DNA from 3 places in the Pseudoduganella lutea genome. Region 2 is predicted to be linked to each of the others. Evidence: predicted binding sites of a transcription regulator. Region 2 holds the regulator's gene; each other region holds the start of a gene.
The links. The regulator sigma-54, encoded in region 2, starts transcription at its own class of promoters, with help from an activator protein. The targets are predictions, from matches to a motif close to TGGCANGNAANCTGCTTT.
Positions count from the first base shown of each region.

Region 1: EWM63_RS09815 (flavin monoamine oxidase family protein) is a predicted target of sigma-54. The motif match lies at 1,318-1,335, and genes of this name have one in related genera.
Region 3: EWM63_RS06995 (circularly permuted type 2 ATP-grasp protein) is a predicted target of sigma-54. The motif match lies at 4,128-4,145, and genes of this name have one in related genera.

Region 1 is NZ_CP035913.1:2,325,535-2,331,198, reverse strand. It holds gene EWM63_RS09820 (TnsB C-terminal domain-containing protein) at 1-936, shown strand, start outside; gene EWM63_RS09815 (flavin monoamine oxidase family protein) at 1,380-2,969, shown strand; gene EWM63_RS09810 (c-type cytochrome) at 2,966-3,364, shown strand; gene EWM63_RS09805 (RidA family protein) at 3,377-3,883, shown strand; gene EWM63_RS09800 (TonB-dependent receptor plug domain-containing protein) at 4,014-5,664, shown strand, end outside.
Region 2 is NZ_CP035913.1:2,478,642-2,484,305, reverse strand. It holds gene lptA (lipopolysaccharide transport periplasmic protein LptA) at 1-573, shown strand, start outside; gene lptB (LPS export ABC transporter ATP-binding protein) at 574-1,335, shown strand; gene EWM63_RS10495 (RNA polymerase factor sigma-54) at 1,421-2,896, shown strand; gene hpf (ribosome hibernation-promoting factor, HPF/YfiA family) at 2,988-3,344, shown strand; gene EWM63_RS10485 (enoyl-CoA hydratase/isomerase family protein) at 3,552-4,634, shown strand; gene EWM63_RS10480 (amidohydrolase family protein) at 4,642-5,625, shown strand.
Region 3 is NZ_CP035913.1:1,646,290-1,651,953, forward strand. It holds gene EWM63_RS06975 (sensor histidine kinase) at 1-37, opposite strand, end outside; gene EWM63_RS06980 (response regulator) at 401-778, shown strand; gene EWM63_RS06985 (transglutaminase domain-containing protein) at 792-1,613, opposite strand; gene EWM63_RS06990 (alpha-E domain-containing protein) at 1,729-2,688, opposite strand; gene EWM63_RS06995 (circularly permuted type 2 ATP-grasp protein) at 2,690-4,102, opposite strand; gene EWM63_RS07000 (transglutaminase family protein) at 4,481-5,664, shown strand, end outside.

The DNA.
Region 1 (5,664 bases), 150 kb from region 2:
CGGGCCGACGTGCAGTTGCTGGCCGGCGGCGAACGGCGCCGGCTGGCCGGCCGGCCCGTCATCTATCTCGTCAGCGACATGTTCAGCGGCATGGTCACGGGCTTTCACGTCAGCCTCGAAGCGCCGGCATGGCGGCATGCGCTGATGGCGCTTGCCAACTGCGCCGCGGACAAGCCGCGCCAGGCCTTGCGTCATGGTCGCCCGATCGCTGCGCAGGACTGGCCCTGCCGCCACCTGCCCGAACGCCTGCTGGTGCCCGGTGCGCTGGCCGGCGGTGACGGCGGTCGCGCGCTGCAGGACAATTTCGGCGTGCGCTGCCTGACCGGCATCCCGGCCGAGGTACCGGCACGGGCCGCGCTGGAACGCCGCTTCGGCCTGCTGCGCGCCGATGCCCCGGCCATGTCCGCGGAGCTGGCCCCACTGGACGGTGCGCTCGACATCCACCAGTTCCGCCGTCTCGTCATCGACGCGATCCTTGAACACAACCTGCAGGGCACGGGCGATGGTCCGGCGCCGCTGCAGTTGTGGGACTGGGGCGCGCGCGAACGGGGCGCGGCGCTCAAGCAGTATGCCGAGGAGGTGGTGCGCTGCGCGCTGCTGCCGTTGCACGACGCGCTGGTGACCGAGGAAGGCATCAGCCTGGACGGCCAACTGTACACCTGCGCCAAGGCGGTGGACGAGCGCTGGTTCGAGCGCGCCCGCCAGCGCGGCCGCTGGGTCGTTCGCCTGGCCTATGACGAACACGGTGAGCACATGGGCGACCGTGTGTACCTGCCCGATCCAGCCGCGCCGATGCGTTTCCATGCCTGCCAGCCGGTGCTGCGCGGGCCCGCCGCGGCGCAGCCGTTCACGCGCGCCGAAACCCCGGCACGCCGCACGCAGCCCACTGGCCAGTACGCCAGCTTCGAGCGCATCGTCGCCGGCTTCGCCACCTGAGTTCCTTCAACCCTCGTTGTATTTTTAGCGCGCCGCCCGGCGCGCTTTTTTTTTGCCCTCGTCATTGCCTGGCCCTGGTCCCTGGTCCCTTGTTCCTTGTCCCTGGCGGTACAAGTCGTGCGTGGATCGCCAGGGACGAGGGCGCGCATGGTACCAGGAGCTCAACCATTGCTGCAGTGCCGTGCGGCAGCTGATTTCCCGTGCGTCGCCATGGTGCACTGCGCAATGCCGCAAGGACTTTGCCGCGATTTCCCGCATCAAACAATGTGTGACGCCGGCACCGCCATCCTCCCCGGCCTGGCGCACCGGCCGATGGCGATGGTCCCCTCCCCGAAACCACTTCATTCGTGTCGTCAAAAAGAGTGCTTACCAAACAGGCAATGGCATACCGATTGCTAGATACCGATGTGCAAGCATGTTCATCAACGAAACAAGGAGCAGCGATGAAGAGTGGATTGACGAAAGCCCTGACGCGGCGCGATTTCCTGTACCGTGCGGCCGCGGTGGGCGGCACAGGGCTGCTGCTGAACGCGATGAATGCCTGGGGCATGGGCATCGCGTCGACGATGTCCGGCCCGCCGGCGCTGAGCGGCAGCGCCAAGGGCAAGTCGGTGGTGATCCTCGGCGCGGGCCTGGCCGGCATGACGGCCGCCTACGAGATGGCGAAGTTGGGCTACCGCGTGCAGGTATTGGAAGCGCGCGGCTTCGCCGGCGGCCGCTGCCAGACAGCCCGCGGCGGTTTCGAGCTGACGGAGCTGGGCGGCGAAACGCAGCGCTGCACGTTCGACAAGGGCCACTACATCAACCACGGTCCGTGGCGCATTCCGCTGCACCATCAGTCCACGCTGCACTACACGCGCCAGTTCGAAGTACCGCTCGAAGTGATGGTCAACGATAACGACCATGCGTTCGTCTACCTGGAAAATGGCGGCCCGCTGGCGAAGCAGCGGCTGCGCCCCGCACAGATCAAGGCCGACATGCGCGGCCACGTGGCCGAGCTGCTGGCCAAGTCCGTGCAGGACCGCCAGCTCGACAAGACCCTCTCCAGCGACGACCAGCGTGCGCTGCTCGACTACCTGAAGCACGAAGGTCACCTGGAAGCGGGAGACCTCAGCTACAAGGGCCGCAGCGGCCGTGGCTTCTCCGTTAATCCGGGGGCCGGCGTGAGCCCGGGGCCAGGCGCGTTTTCCGATCCGCTGGCCTTCCACGACCTGCTCGCATCGGGCGTGGGCAAGGTGTACAGCGCGGTGCAGGACTACCCGATGCAGAACACCATGTTCCAGCCGGTGGGCGGCATGGATGCGATCGCGAAGGCCTTTGAAAAACGCGTGGGAAAACACATCCGCTACAACGCCGAAGTGCAGAAGATCCGCCATGGCGAAAACAATGTCACTGTCGCCTTCAAGGATACGAAGACGGGCAAGGAAAGCGCGGTCACGGCCGACTTCTGCCTGTGCACGATGCCGCTCTCCACGCTGCGCATGGTCGACACCGACTTTTCCGAAAGCTTCAAGACCGCGATCAAGTCGGTGGCCTATGCGCCCGTCGGCAAGATCGGCCTGCAGATGAAGCGCCGCTTCTGGGAAGAGGATGACCACATCTATGGCGGCCACGTGCTGACCGACATGAAGGGCATCAACACGATCTCGCTGCCTTCGACCAGCTGGCAAAAGAAGAAAGGTGTGGTGCTGGGCTACTACAACTACCAGACCGCCGCGATCGAAGTGAGCGGCCTGAGCCCGGCAGAGCGCGCCGAGTTCGCGCTGGCCGCCGGCGAAAAGATCTTCCCGGCCTACCGCGATGCGTTCGACAGCGCCTTCTCCGTGGCCTGGCACCGCGTGCAGTACAACCTGGGCGGCTGGGCCGAGTGGAACGACGAGAGCCGCAAGAATGCCTACCCGGCGCTGCTCGAAGGCGAGGGGCGCGTGCTGCTGGCCGGCGAACACCTGTCCTACCTGACCGGCTGGCAGGCGGGCGCGATCGAATCGGCGTGGCAGCAGATGGCGCGCATCCATGAAAGGGCCATGGCATGAGCCGGAATTTTTCCGCCCTGATGGCGCTGGCCGGCTTCGTGGCAGCCATGCCGTCGCATGCCGCCGCCGACGGCAAGGCCATCTACCAGAAAAATTGCGCGGCCTGCCACATGGCTACCGGCAAGGGTATCCCAGGCGCGTTTCCCGCCCTGGCCGGGAACACGTTCGTGCAGGGCCCGGCGAAAGATCCCGCCGCGGTGCTGCTGAAAGGCCGCGGCGGCATGCCGGACTTTTCGCAGAGCCTCACCGATGGCGACATCGCCGCCGTGCTCACGTATGCCCGCTCCAGCTGGGGCAACAAGGCCGAGGGCCTGTCCGACAAGGACGTGGCCGCGCTGCGCACCGAGATTTCGGCCGAGCTGTTTTCAGCCGGTCAACTGTCCAACAAACACTGAAAGAGAGCACTCATGAAACAGCACTTCGCCAACGTTCTCCTGATGGCCGCCGCCATCGCCACCACTTTCGCTACCAATGCGGCCACGGCGCAGGACATCGTCCGCCACAAGATTCCCGGCTCAGATTTCCCGATCGCGCAAGCCGTGACGATCCCGCCGTCGGCCACGATCCACTTCATCAGCGGCCAGGTGCCGCCGATGATCGACAAGTCCGCCAACCCCGACACGATCGCCGCCTATGGCGATACGAAGACGCAGACCGTGGGCGTACTGAAGAAGATCGAGGAAATCCTGAAAGGCATGAACCTCACGATGGGCGACGTGGTCAAGATGCAGGTGTTCCTGGTGGGCGATCCGTCGAAGGGCGGCAGGGCCGACACGAAGGGCTTCATGGAAGGCTACACGCAATTCTTCGGCGGCCCCCAGCCGAACCTGCCCGCCCGCGCGGTGATGCAGGTGGCGGGGCTGAACTCCGCCGGCTGGCTGGTCGAGATCGAGGTCGTCGCCGCCAAGAAATAAGCAACCGGACTTGCCCTGAGGGCTGAAGGGCCCGGGGAAACTGCCGGCATCCGCGCCGGCAGGGGGACCCTTTACGCCCGTTTTTCGCTGCACCCGTTTTTCCATCTTCACTACAAGAAAAGGAATCACCATGCACAAGGCCATCATCAAATCGGGCGCCGCCGCCATGCTGCTGCACACCGGACTGGCGCTTGCCGCCGAGCCGGGCGGCGCACCGGAGCCCGAACCGCAAGCGGAAAACATGGCCGGCGCCGCTGGCGCACCTGTCTCGATGAGTGCCGTGATCGTCACCGGCACCCGCGCCAGCGGCCTGAAAGCGGAAAACAGCGCGTCGCCGATCCAGGTGCTGGACGCGGCCTCGCTGCAGCGCACCGGCCAGCCGGACCTGATCCAGGCCATCGCGCAGAACATCCCGTCGTTTACCGCCCAGGCGTTCGGCGGCGACACGGCCAACCTCACGCTGTCGGCCCGGCTGCGTGGCCTGTCGCCGAACAACACGCTGGTGCTGGTGAACGGCAAGCGGCGCCACGGCACCGCCAACCTGGCCGTGCTGGGCGGCCCATACCAGGGCGGTGCCGCGGCCGACCTGAACTACATCCCCGTGGCCGCGATCGACCATATCGAAGTGCTGCAGGATGGCGCGGCCGCGCAGTACGGCACCGATGCCATTGCCGGCGTGGTCAACATCATCCTGAAGTCGAACAACCAGGGCATCTCCGGCAACGTGAACGGTGGCGCCTACGTCGACGGCGGCGGCCACACGGGCGACGGTACCGCCAACATCGGCTTCAAGCTGACCGACAAGGGCTTCCTCAGCCTCACCGGCGAATCGCGCTATCACGGCTACAGCGATCGCGGCAACATCGACCCGCGCGTGACGGCGCCGCAGAACCTGGCCAGCATGCCGCTGCTGCAGGCGCCGGGTTACCCGCACCTGAACAAGATCGCCGGTGATGCGCAGTATCACCTGAACACGCTGGCCCTGAACGCGGGCTACGACATCGACGACGACACGTCGCTGTATGCCTTCGCCACCTGGGGCAAGAAGGAAGCGCGGGCTTACGAGAACTACCGCATGCCGAACCGACTGCCGGAGGTCTATCCGCTCGGCTTCAGCCCCAAGGAAACGATGAAGGAGATCGATTACGCCTTCACGGCAGGTGCGCGCGGCAAGTTCGGTAGCGCATGGAACTGGGAAGTATCGAGCACGTATGGCCGCGACAAGGCGGAAATCGGCGTGGTGGACTCGGCCAACGTTTCACTGTATCGCGACACCGGCTTCACGCCGACCGTGTTCCATGCCGGCACCTTCATCGCCAGCCAGTGGACCAATAACTTCGATGTCTCCCGCGAGATCGACATGGGCTGGGCGAAACCGTCGACGTTCGCGATGGGCTTCGAGCACCGCGTGGACGAGTACGAGATCCAGGCGGGCGACGAGTTCTCGCGCTACAAGGAGGGCTCGCAGTCCTACCCCGGTTTTTCGCTGACGGACGCCGGCAAGCATGACCGCAACAACAAGGCGATCTACGCGAACTTCATCACGTTCCCGATCGCCGGCCTGACGGTCGACCTGGCGGCGCGCTATGAACACTTCAGCGATTTCGGCAATGCAAAGGTGGGCAAGCTGACCAGCCGCTATGACTTCTCGCCGACGTTCGCGTTGCGTGGCACGTACTCGAACGGCTTCCGCGCGCCGACGCTGGCCGAGTCGTACTACTCCGCCACCAACGTGGGCCCGACCAGCGCCTTCGTGCAGCTGGCGCCGAATTCGGCAGGTG
Region 2 (5,664 bases):
GCGCTGCTGCTGCTGGGCGCGGCGGGCTTTGCCGCCGCCGAAAAGGCAGACTCGTACAAGCCCACCGAGATCAACTATGGCCGCCTCGATGCGGACGACGTGAAGCAGGTCTACACGTTCACCGGCGACGTGACGCTCACGCGTGGCACGCTGCGGATGAAGGCCGACAAGGCCGTGGTGACCTACACGCCGGACGGCTACCAGCTGGCCACGCTGACCGGCGGCGGCAAGAAGGTGGCGTTCCGCCAGAAGCGCGACGGTGAAGGCGACCAGTGGATGGAAGGCGAAGCGGACCGCATCGAATACGACGAAAAGGCCGAACTGGTGAAGATGTATTCGAAGGCCAAGATCCGCCGCCTCGAAGGCACGAAGCCGAGCGACGAGGTGGAAGGCGAGTTCATTTCGTACGACAGCCGCCGCGAGTTCTTCAGCGTGCGCAATTCCAGCACGGGCACCGACAAGCCGGGCGCCGGCCGCGGCACGATGGTGATCCAGCCGAAGCGCACGGCGCCGGCTCCCGCATCGACTCCCGCCACCACGCAACCGCCGGCCGCGCCGGCAGCGGGGAACTAGATGGCGCGCGAGCAGCAAGATTGCAGCAGCACGCTGATCGTGCGCGGATTGCAAAAGAGCTATGGCAAGCGCCAGGTGGTGCATGACGTGTCCCTGCAGGTGGCCTGCGGCGAAGTGGTGGGCCTGCTGGGCCCGAACGGTGCCGGCAAGACCACGTCGTTCTACATGATCGTGGGCCTGGTGGCGTCGGACGCCGGCACCATCGATCTCGACGGTACCGACATCTCCAGCCTGCCGATCCACAAGCGCGCCACCCTCGGCCTGTCGTACCTGCCGCAGGAAGCATCGGTGTTCCGCAAGCTGACCGTGGAAGAAAATATCCGCGCCGTGCTGGAGCTCCAGAAGGTGGACGGCAAGGCGCTCGGCAAGGCCGAGATCGACAAGCGCCTGAATGCGCTGCTGGCCGATTTGCAGATCGAGAAGCTGCGCGAGAACACGGCGCTGTCGCTGTCCGGTGGCGAGCGCCGCCGCGTGGAGATCGCCCGCGCACTGGCGACCAATCCCCGCTTCGTGCTGCTGGATGAACCGTTTGCCGGCGTGGATCCGATCGCCGTGATCGAGATCCAGCGCATCGTGCGCTTCCTGAAGGAACGCAGCATCGGTGTGTTGATCACGGATCATAACGTACGTGAAACGCTGGGCATCTGCGACCGGGCGTATATCATCAATCAGGGCAGCGTACTGGCCTCCGGCCGGCCCGATGACATCATCGCCGACGAGTCCGTCCGCCGTGTCTATCTTGGTGAGCACTTCCGCATGTAACCGCGTCGACCGCGTTGCGCCACGCGTTGTTCCACTGATAATGAGCATAAACCAGCCGTCTTGAACCAGCAGCCATGAAACAGCCATGAAACAGTCCTTGCAACTGCGCACTTCCCAGCACCTCGCGCTGACGCCGCAATTGCAGCAGTCGATCCGGCTGCTGCAATTGTCCACGCTGGAGCTGCACCAGGAACTCGAACAGCTGCTGACCGATAATCCGCTGCTCGAGCGGCTCGACGATCCGCTCGACCGTTCCGTGCGCCTGCTGGGCGATGGGGCGATCAACACCACGCAGGCGCCGGGCGAGGCGCCGCCCGAAGGCGGCCCGCCGCAGGATGCGCCGGCCGCCCCGGAACCGGAGCCCTACGAGGGCGGCGAAGGCGAAGGCCTCGACCCCGGTGCCGGCGATACCGACTGGAGCAGTGCGGGCAGTGGCAAGGGACCGGACGACGACGATGGCCGCCCCCAGCTCGAGGCAAGCCATCGCAGCCTGCGCGAACACCTGATGGAGCAGATGCGCGTGACGGTGCTGGAGCCGCGCGACCGCGCCCTGGTGGAGCTGATCATCGATGCGCTCGACGATAACGGTTACCTCGAGGAGAGCCTGGAAGATATCCATGCGCGCATGCCGGAAGAGCTGGAGATCGAGTTCGACGAATTGCGCACCGCGCTGAAGCTGCTGCAGAGCTTTGATCCGGCCGGCATCGGTGCGCGCAACGCTTCCGAATGCCTGGCGCTGCAGATCCGCCGCATGCCGGGCGTGCCGCTGGTCACGCGGCGGATGGCGCTGTGCATCGTTGAAAAACACTTGCAGTGGTTTGCGCAGCGCGACTTCAACAAGCTGAAGAAGGCACTCGATTGCGACGATGAAGACTTGCGCGAAGCGCAAGCGGTGATTCGGCAGTGCAATCCGCATCCGGGCGCCGCCTTCGCGGCCGACGTGTCAGACTATGTCGTACCGGATGTCGTGGTGAGGAAAGGACGCAATGGCTGGATCGTCACGCTCAACAATGACGTGATGCCCCGCCTGCGCGTGAATGCGCTGTATGCCAGCCTGCTCAAACAGGGCAAGGGCGAAACGCAGATGAATGCGCAGCTGCAAGAAGCCAAGTGGCTGATCAAGAATATGCGCCAGCGCTTTGACACGATCCTGCGCGTGGCCCAGGCCATCGTCGAGCGGCAAAAGAACTTTTTCTCGCATGGCGCGGTGGCAATGAGACCCCTTGTGTTGCGTGAAATAGCTGATACACTGGGTCTTCACGAGAGTACTATCTCTCGGGTAACAACTCAAAAATATATGCTCACCCCGCATGGCATGTTTGAGTTGAAGTATTTTTTTGGCAGCCACGTCGCAACCGAAGCTGGTGGGGAAGCTTCCTCGACTGCGATCCGGGCGCTGATCGTGCAATTCACAGGAGCCGAAGACCCGAAGAACCCTTTATCCGACAGTAAGATTGCGGACATGCTGGGTGAACAAGGCATGGTGATTGCGCGACGCACTGTTGCCAAATATCGCGAAGCATTGAAAATTCCCCCAGTCAGCCTCCGCAAGTCCTTGTAAGCAATCTGTAGTGTATGGGTTCCTCTGCGCCGCCGCATTTTGATGGCGGAAGCCGCACGAACCTGGATTGATCTTCTTTAGGAGTGTGTGTATGAATCTGACCATCAGTGGACACCATATCGACGTAACCCCTGCCATTCGCGAGTATGTGCAGAACAAGCTGGAACGCGTTAGACGGCATTTCGATCAGCTGATCGATGTAAGTGTGATCCTGAGTGTAGATAATCTCACCGAGAAAGAAAAAAGGCAGAAGGCGGAAATCAACCTGCGCATGTCGGGCAAGACCGTGTTTGTCGAAAGCGTCGCGCAGGACCTGTATGCGGCCATCGACTCGCTGATCGACAAGCTGGACCGGCAGGTCATGAAGCACAAGGATAAAGTGCAAAATCATAATCATGAAACCATCAAGCACCTGAGCGAGATCGAGATTCCCGCGTCACCCGCATAACGCCGGGTGCAGGTCGCAGCCGGCTGGCTGCTGCAACAGAAGGGCGCGCAATGCGCCCTTTGTTACGTCCGCACCTCACCGCATCCCGGCAGTTCACCGCAGTTCACGGCAGTTCACCTTCAGTTCCTCTTCAGTTCACCTTTTACACCCACACGATCCGCATCCATGGCTAGAATGAGGCCAATAACGACAACGATGCGAGACACCATGACCGACCACGTCCATACCAAGGTGCGCAATGGCACCGGCTTCATCACGCTCGACCGACCCAAGGCATTGAATTCGCTGTCGCTCGACATGATCCGCACGATCACCGGCACGTTGCTGGCCTGGCGCGACGACAGCGACATTGCCGCCGTCGTCGTCCGCAGCACCACCGAAAAGGCGCTGTGCGCCGGTGGCGACATCCGCTTCTTCCATGCGGCCGGTACAGCGACGCCGCAAGGCGGCAGTGCGCAGATCGAGGATTTCTTTACCGAGGAGTATGCGCTGAACTACCTCGTGTACTGCTTTCCCAAGCCCTACGTGGCCCTGATGGATGGCGTGGTGATGGGCGGCGGCATGGGCATCGCCCAGGGCGGGCCGCACAGCAGCGTGCGCGTGGTGACCGACCGCACGCGGCTGGCAATGCCCGAGGTGAACATCGGCCTGTTCCCCGACGTGGGCGGCAGCTATTTCCTGTCCCACGCGCCAGGCAAGCTGGGCGTGTACCTGGCGCTGACGGCGCTGACGATCGGCGCGGCCGACGCGATGTATTGCCGGCTGGCCGATCACTATGTGCCGGCGGCCGAGCTGCCGCAACTGGCCGACCTGGTCGGCTCCACGGCCGGGGCGGGGCTGCGCGAGGCGGTGGGCATGTTCGGACGCTCGCTGCGCGACGAGGCCGGTCCTTCCGAGCTGCAGGCGCACCGCGCGCTGATCGACGACCATTTCACCCAGCCCTCGGTACCCGACATCGTGGCCTCCCTGCGCCGCGACGATCATCCGTTCGCGCAGAAGACGCTGGCCGCCATGGAGCGCCGCTCGCCGCTGATGATGTGCGTGACGTTCGAGATGATACGGCGCGGCGCAACGATGGGCGTTGCCGATTGCCTGCGGATGGAACGCAACCTGGTGCGCCGCACCTTCGAGCATGGCGAGATCATCGAAGGCGTGCGCGCGCTGGCGATCGACAAGGACCATGCGCCGCGCTGGAACCCGCCGACGCTCGATGGCGTGACGGAGGACATGGTGGCGCGCTTCTTCGAACCCGCCTGGCCCGCCTGGGCCCATCCGCTGCGCCACCTGTGAGGCCACCATGGACCGCCGTAACTTCCTGACATTCGCCGCTGCCGCCATGGCATTGCCGGCCCGGGCCGACGATGCGGCAGCTGCCGACATCGTGCCGCTGGTGGACCATCACCAGCACCTGTTCAGCCCGGCAATGGCGCGGCTGCTCGACAGTGGGGCTGGCGGCCCGCCCGTGATCACGGCCAAGGACCTGATCGCGCTGCTCGATGCGGCCGGCATCCGGCGCGCCGTGCTGCTGTCCGTCGCCTATGTGTGGGGCAGTCCGGCGCGCAAGATCGACGACGAGCATGCGAAGGTGCGCGCCGAGAACGACTTCAACGGCGCGCAGGCTGCGCTGTACCCGGACCGGCTGCGGGCCCTGTGCAGCGTGAATCCGCTGAAGGATTACGCGCTGGAGGAACTGGAACGCTGCGCGGCGCTGCCCGACCTCAAGCATGGGCTCAAGCTGCACTTCGGGAACTCGGACGTGCAGCTCGAGTTGCCCGAGCACGTGGCGCGCCTGCGACAAGTGTTCGCGGCCGCGAACGCAAGGAAAATGGCGATCGTGGTGCACATGCGCGCATCGGTATCGAAGCGCCGGCCATACGGCGCCGCCCAGGCCCGCGTCTTCCTCGAGCAGTTGCTGCCAGCCGCACCGGACGTGACGGTGCAGGTTGCGCATCTGGCCGGCACCGGGCCGGGCTACGGCGATGCGCCATCCGACGAGGCGCTGGGCGTGCTGGCCGAAGCTGCCGCGGCAAACGCCCCCGGCACGAAGCGCCTGTGGTTCGACGCGGCCACGATGGCCAACCCGGACATCACGCCGCAACAACGGGAAAAGCTGGCACAGCGCATCCGCCAGATCGGCGCCGACCGCATCCTGTTCGGCTCGGATGCCGCCGCCGGCAAGAACCTGCGCCCCCGCGAAAGCTGGGCCGCTTTCCGGCAGCTGCCGCTGACCGAGGCGGAGTTCAAGCGGATCGCGGGGAACGTGGCACCGTATATGCGATAAAGGGCGGTGTGCGCTTGCAAGCGCACACTCCGTTGCATC
Region 3 (5,664 bases), 830 kb from region 2:
GGTGGCCATCGGCATTCTGGTCTGTTGCAAGAATCATGGAAATCCCGTCGGAGGCAGGTCGGTGCCGGCAGTTGTGAGGCCGTTTCGACCGGGCCATGCGCCAGTGGGCGCCAATAAGCCATTGCAGGGATTGGGCGATGGCGGTGGTTGTTGACCGAATTTTACAGGAAGAAACTTTGCACAGGCATGTAGCGGTGGCGGAAGCCGGCCAGGCGTGCCCTCTTCACCACGCCGCACCATGTTGGTCGCGAATCCGAAATTTCAAGAGCCGGGTACGGGAGCCTGTCGTGTTGTTATCCGTCATTGCAAGCTATTGACATATAATCAATCCCCCGGGCACGTGTCGACCTGCCGCCACGAGCGCCAGCAAAGGCTGCCGGGAAGTGGACAAGGGGCGAGCGTGGCATCATCGAAAAAAATACTGATCGTCGACGACAATGTCGACGCCGCCGACCTCACGGCCGACGTGCTGCGCATGCACGGGCTCGATGTGACCGTCGCCTACGGCGGTCTCGAAGGCCTGGCGGCGGCGAAAACGTCCGGGGCGGGCGTGATCTTCCTCGATCTCGGCATGCCCGGGATGGATGGCTACGAAGTGGCGAGAAGGCTGCGCGCGGATGGCGCGTTCGGTGCAACGACGATCGTGGCGCTGACCGCCTGGGGCGATAGCGCCGCCCGGGAACGCACCGCCGCCGCCGGCTTCGACCTGCACTTGACGAAGCCGGCGTCGCTGGCCATGCTGGTCGACGTGGCATCGGGCAACGCCCCGGTGCACTAAGTCCCTTCGCGCTTCAGGGCGCCCCGTCCAGCAGTTCCACCGTCACCTGCATCTCGTTGCCCACCAATGGCGGCCCGAACTGGCTGAAGATCGCCACGTTCGCGGCATCGTGGCCCACGGCCACCGTCACGCGGCCACCGCGCGGGGCGTCCTGCGTGGGATCGAACGTGTACCAGCGCCCGCCCACGAAGGCCTCGAACCATGCGTGCAGGTCCATCGGCACGAGGCCATGCAGGTAGCCGGCCACCATGCGGGTTGGAATGGAGAGGCTGCGGCACAGGGCGATGCCCAGGTGCGCCAGGTCGCGGCACACGCCTTCGCGGCGTTCGTTCACGTCGGTCGCCGCCATGTGGCTGTAGGGCGATGCCGGATTGAAGCGCACCTCGCGCCGGATCCAGTCGGTGATGCAGGCCACCTGGTCATACCCCGGCGCGACGCCGGCGACGATCTCGGTAGCCATTTCGTTGAACAGCTCGGATTCGCAGTAGCGGCTGGGCAGCAGGTACGTCAGCACATCGTCCGGCAGGTGCTGCACTTCGATAAACGGGGCGCCGGGCGCCACGTCGATCATGGCGGGAGTCGTCACGTCGGCCGAGGTGTAGACCGAGAATGGGCCGGGCGGCGCGACCAGGCGCTGGCACAGGTTGCCGTAGGAATCCGTGAATTCCGCCGCCGGCACGCCGGGGGCCAGGTTATAGCTCTGGTGCGCCACCCATTGCCTGGCGTCGCTGCGCGGGCGCAGCATCAAGATGAACGGCGTCGCGTCGGCGACGATGAAACTCAGGTTGCATCGGGTGCGCAGCAACATCGAACGCCTGCTTTCTGCTTCACGCATGAACGCACCAAGTTGGCGCGATAGTTGTAATTATTGCCATATTGGTGCGCTGCGCCATTTTGCGGTGCATGATGGTGTCATGCGCCGGCATGGCGCCCCGCTGCCTCGCGTCGCTTCACGCATCGTCCTCGGCCGCCGCCGGCACGAGGAAATCGCTGCTGATGCCATTGCCCACCTGTTCGATCGACGCCAGGAAGACCGTCAGGAAGTCATGCAGCCCTTCTTCCAGGATGTCGTCGATCACGGCATGGCGCAGCTGGTCGTACAGGTTCCCGGCCAGCTCCTCGGTATCATACGACACGTCGTTGCGGATCTCCCGCAGGTTCGACACCACGGCGGCCATGCAGGCCACCAGTGAGCGCGGCATCTTCTCTTCCAGGATCAGCAGCGCGGCCACGCGCGCCGGCGTGATCGCATCGCGGTACACCTTGCGGTAGGTCTCGAACGCGGACACGGAGCGCAGCAGCGCCGCCAGGTAATAGAACTCGCCCTGCGGGCCCGCCTTGATCGCGTCGGAATCAAGGAAGCGGAATTTCACGTCGAGGATGCGCGCCGTGTTGTCGGCCCGCTCCAGGAACGTGCCGAGGCGGATGAAGTTGAACGCGCCATCCTGGAACATGGTGCCGAGCGTGACACCGCGCGACAGGTGCGAGCGGTGCTTGACCCACTCGAGGAACTGGCCGGGCTGGTGCTCGAATGTGCGGTTGCGCAGGTGCTGCTGCAGCTCGATCCACGTGGTGTTTTCCGTCTCCCACACTTCGGTGGTGAGCGTGCCGCGCACGGCCCGGGCATTCTCGCGCGCGCCCGCCAGGCAGCTGGCGATCGACGAGGGATTGTCCGGATCGCGCACCATGAAGTCGATGACTTCCTTTTGCGTCAGCGCGCTGTACTTGGCGTCGAACTGCCGTTCCAGCTCCGACACGCCGAGCATCGTGCGCCAGCCCTGCTGGGCGGCAAGCGCCGATTGCGGCATCAGCGAATACTGCACGCGCACGTCGAGCATGCGGGCCGTGTTTTCCGCCCGTTCGGTATAACGGGCCATCCAGAACAGATGATCTGCGGTGCGGCTCAGCATATTAGTTCTCCAGTATCCACGTGTCCTTGGTGCCGCCGCCCTGCGACGAATTGACCACCAGTGAGCCTTCCTGCAGCGCCACGCGGGTGAGCCCGCCCGGCACCATCGTCACCGTCTTGCCCGACAAGACGAACGGGCGCAGGTCGATGTGGCGCGGCGCGATGCCCGAGTCGACATAGGTCGGGCAGGCCGACAGCGCCAGCGTGGGCTGGGCGATGTAGCCTGCCGGGTTGGCCACCAGGCGCTCGCGGAATGCCTCGATCTCGGTATGCGTCGATGCCGGGCCTACCAGCATGCCGTAGCCGCCGGCGCCGTGCACTTCCTTCACCACCAGCTCGGGCAGGTTCGCCAGCGTGTAGGCCAGGTCGTCCTTCTTCCGGCACTGGTAAGTCGGCACATTGTTGAGGATCGGCTTTTCGCCCAGATAGAACTCGATCATGTCGGGCACGAACGGGTAGATCGACTTGTCGTCGGCCACGCCGGTGCCGATGGCATTGGCCAGCCCCACCCTGCCGGCACGCACCGCATCGAGCAGGCCGGGCACGCCCAGCTTCGACTCGGCGCGGAACGCGCGCGGATCGAGGTAGTCGTCGTCGATGCGGCGGTAGATGACATCGACCCGCCGCGCGCCTTGCGTGGTGCGCATGTACACGGTCTCGTTCTTCACGAACAGGTCCTGCCCCTGCACCAGCGACACGCCCATCTGCTGGGCCAGGAACGCATGCTCGAAATAGGCCGAATTGTGCTGGCCGGGCGTGAGCACGACCACGGTGGGATTGGCGCTATCGTGCGGCGCCACGGTGCGCAGGTTATCGAGCAGCAGGTCGGGATAGTGGTCTACCGGCGCCACCTGGTTGCTGGCGAAGAGCGCGGGGAACAGCCGCATCATCATCTTGCGGTTTTCCAGCATGTAGGAAACGCCCGACGGCACCCGCAGGTTATCTTCAAGCACATAGAACTCGCCCTCGCCGGCCCGCACGATGTCGACACCGGCGATATGCGCATAGATATTGGCCGGCACGTCCACGCCCTGCATGGCCGGCCGGTATTGGGCATTGTTCATGACCTGTTCGGCCGGGATGATGCCCGCCTTGAGGATCTCCTGGCCGTGGTACACGTCGTGCAGGAAACGGTTCAGCGCCGTGACCCGCTGCACCAGGCCCGCCTGCAACTGCGCCCATTCAGCGGCGTGAATGACTCGCGGGATGATATCGAACGGGATCAGCCGTTCCTTGCCGGCCGTGTCGCCATAGACGGCGAACGTGATGCCCACGCGCTGGAAGATCAGTTCGGCCTCCAGCCGTTTCTGCTCGATCAGGCCGGCCGGCTGCTGCGCCAGCCACTCCGCGAACGCGTGGTAGTGCGGGCGCACGGTGGCTTCGGTGGAATACATTTCGTCGTAAAAGTTCGGCATCGAATTCCTCCTCGTAGCACAAGTGCTAACAAGAAACGTGCCAGGACTAGGACGGTCGCAAAGCATGTAAGGAAGATGTCGCAAATGGCGGTCGAGCCGCTGGGGTCTGTCCCCGGTAAGTGTCAACTCGCGCGCTTGCCACCGGCGTACCGAGGGGACTGACCCCGGTTTTTGCCAGCGTTCTGGGCACTCGGCCAAAAAACCGGGGTCAGTCCCCTTGAACCGTCAACAACCACACTAATGGCCAACACTTACCGGGGACAGACCCCTGAACTCTGCTGCCAACGATTACCTCTCGCCTGATTCGATTGCATTTATTGCAGGTACGAATCATGCTTCATCACCTCATATCGCGCCCATTTCGAAAGGCAGTCCCGCATGGCTATCCGTATCGCGCTGCACCACAAGACCAGTTACCGCTATGACCGACCCGTCGGCCTGTCGCCGCACGAAGTGCGCCTGCGCCCCGCGCCGCACGCCCGCACCCCGATCCTGTCGTACTCGCTGACGGTGGCGCCGCAGGAGCACTTCATCAACTGGCAGCAGGACCCCTACGGCAACTACATCGGCCGCTTTGTCTTCCCCGAAAAATCGGACACGCTGGAATTCACGGTCGACCTGGTGGCCGACATGACGGTCATTAACCCGTTCGATTTCTTCGTCGAGAAGTACGCTGAAACTTTCCCCTTCGCCTACCCGCCGCAATTGACGGCCGAACTGAGCGCCTACCTGCAAACGGAACCGGCCAGTCCGCTGGTGCTCGAATGGGTAACGGCGGCGCGGCGCGACCTGCTGGCGCACCCGATGGGCACCAACGATTTCCTGGTGGCCGTCAACCAGCGCCTGCAGCGCGATATCGCCTACCTGCTGCGCATGGAACCCGGCGTGCAGGCGCCCGACGAAACGCTGCAGAAGCGCTCCGGGTCGTGCCGCGACACCGGCTGGCTGCTTGTGCAGATCCTGCGCGAGATGGGCCTGGCGGCAAGGTTCGTGTCCGGCTACCTGATCCAGCTGCGCGCCGACCAGGAAGCGCTCGATGGCCCCAGCGGTACCGACGTGGACTTCACCGACCTCCACGCGTGGACGGAAGTGTATGTGCCCGGCGCCGGCTGGATCGGCCTCGATCCCACATCCGGCATGCTGGCCAGCGAAGGCCACATCCCGCTGGCCTGCACGGCGCTGCCCTCGTCCGCCGCGCCGGTCTCGGGTTATACGGACAAGGCCGAGGTCACGTTCTTCCACGAGATGACGGTCACGCGCATCCACGAAGACCCGCGCGTAACAAAACCCTACAGCGAAGCGGACTGGCACAAGATCGACCGCCTCGGACAGCAGGTCGATGCCGACCTGAAAAGCCAGGACGTGCGCCTGACCCAGGGCGGCGAACCCACGTTCGTGTCGATCGACGACATGGACGGCCCCGAATGGAACACCCTGGCCCACGGGGATAAAAAGCGTGAGCTGGCCGGCAACCTGATGCACCGGCTGAAAAACCACTTTGCGCCGGGCGGCATGCTGCACTACGGCCAGGGCAAGTGGTACCCGGGCGAACCGCTGCCGCG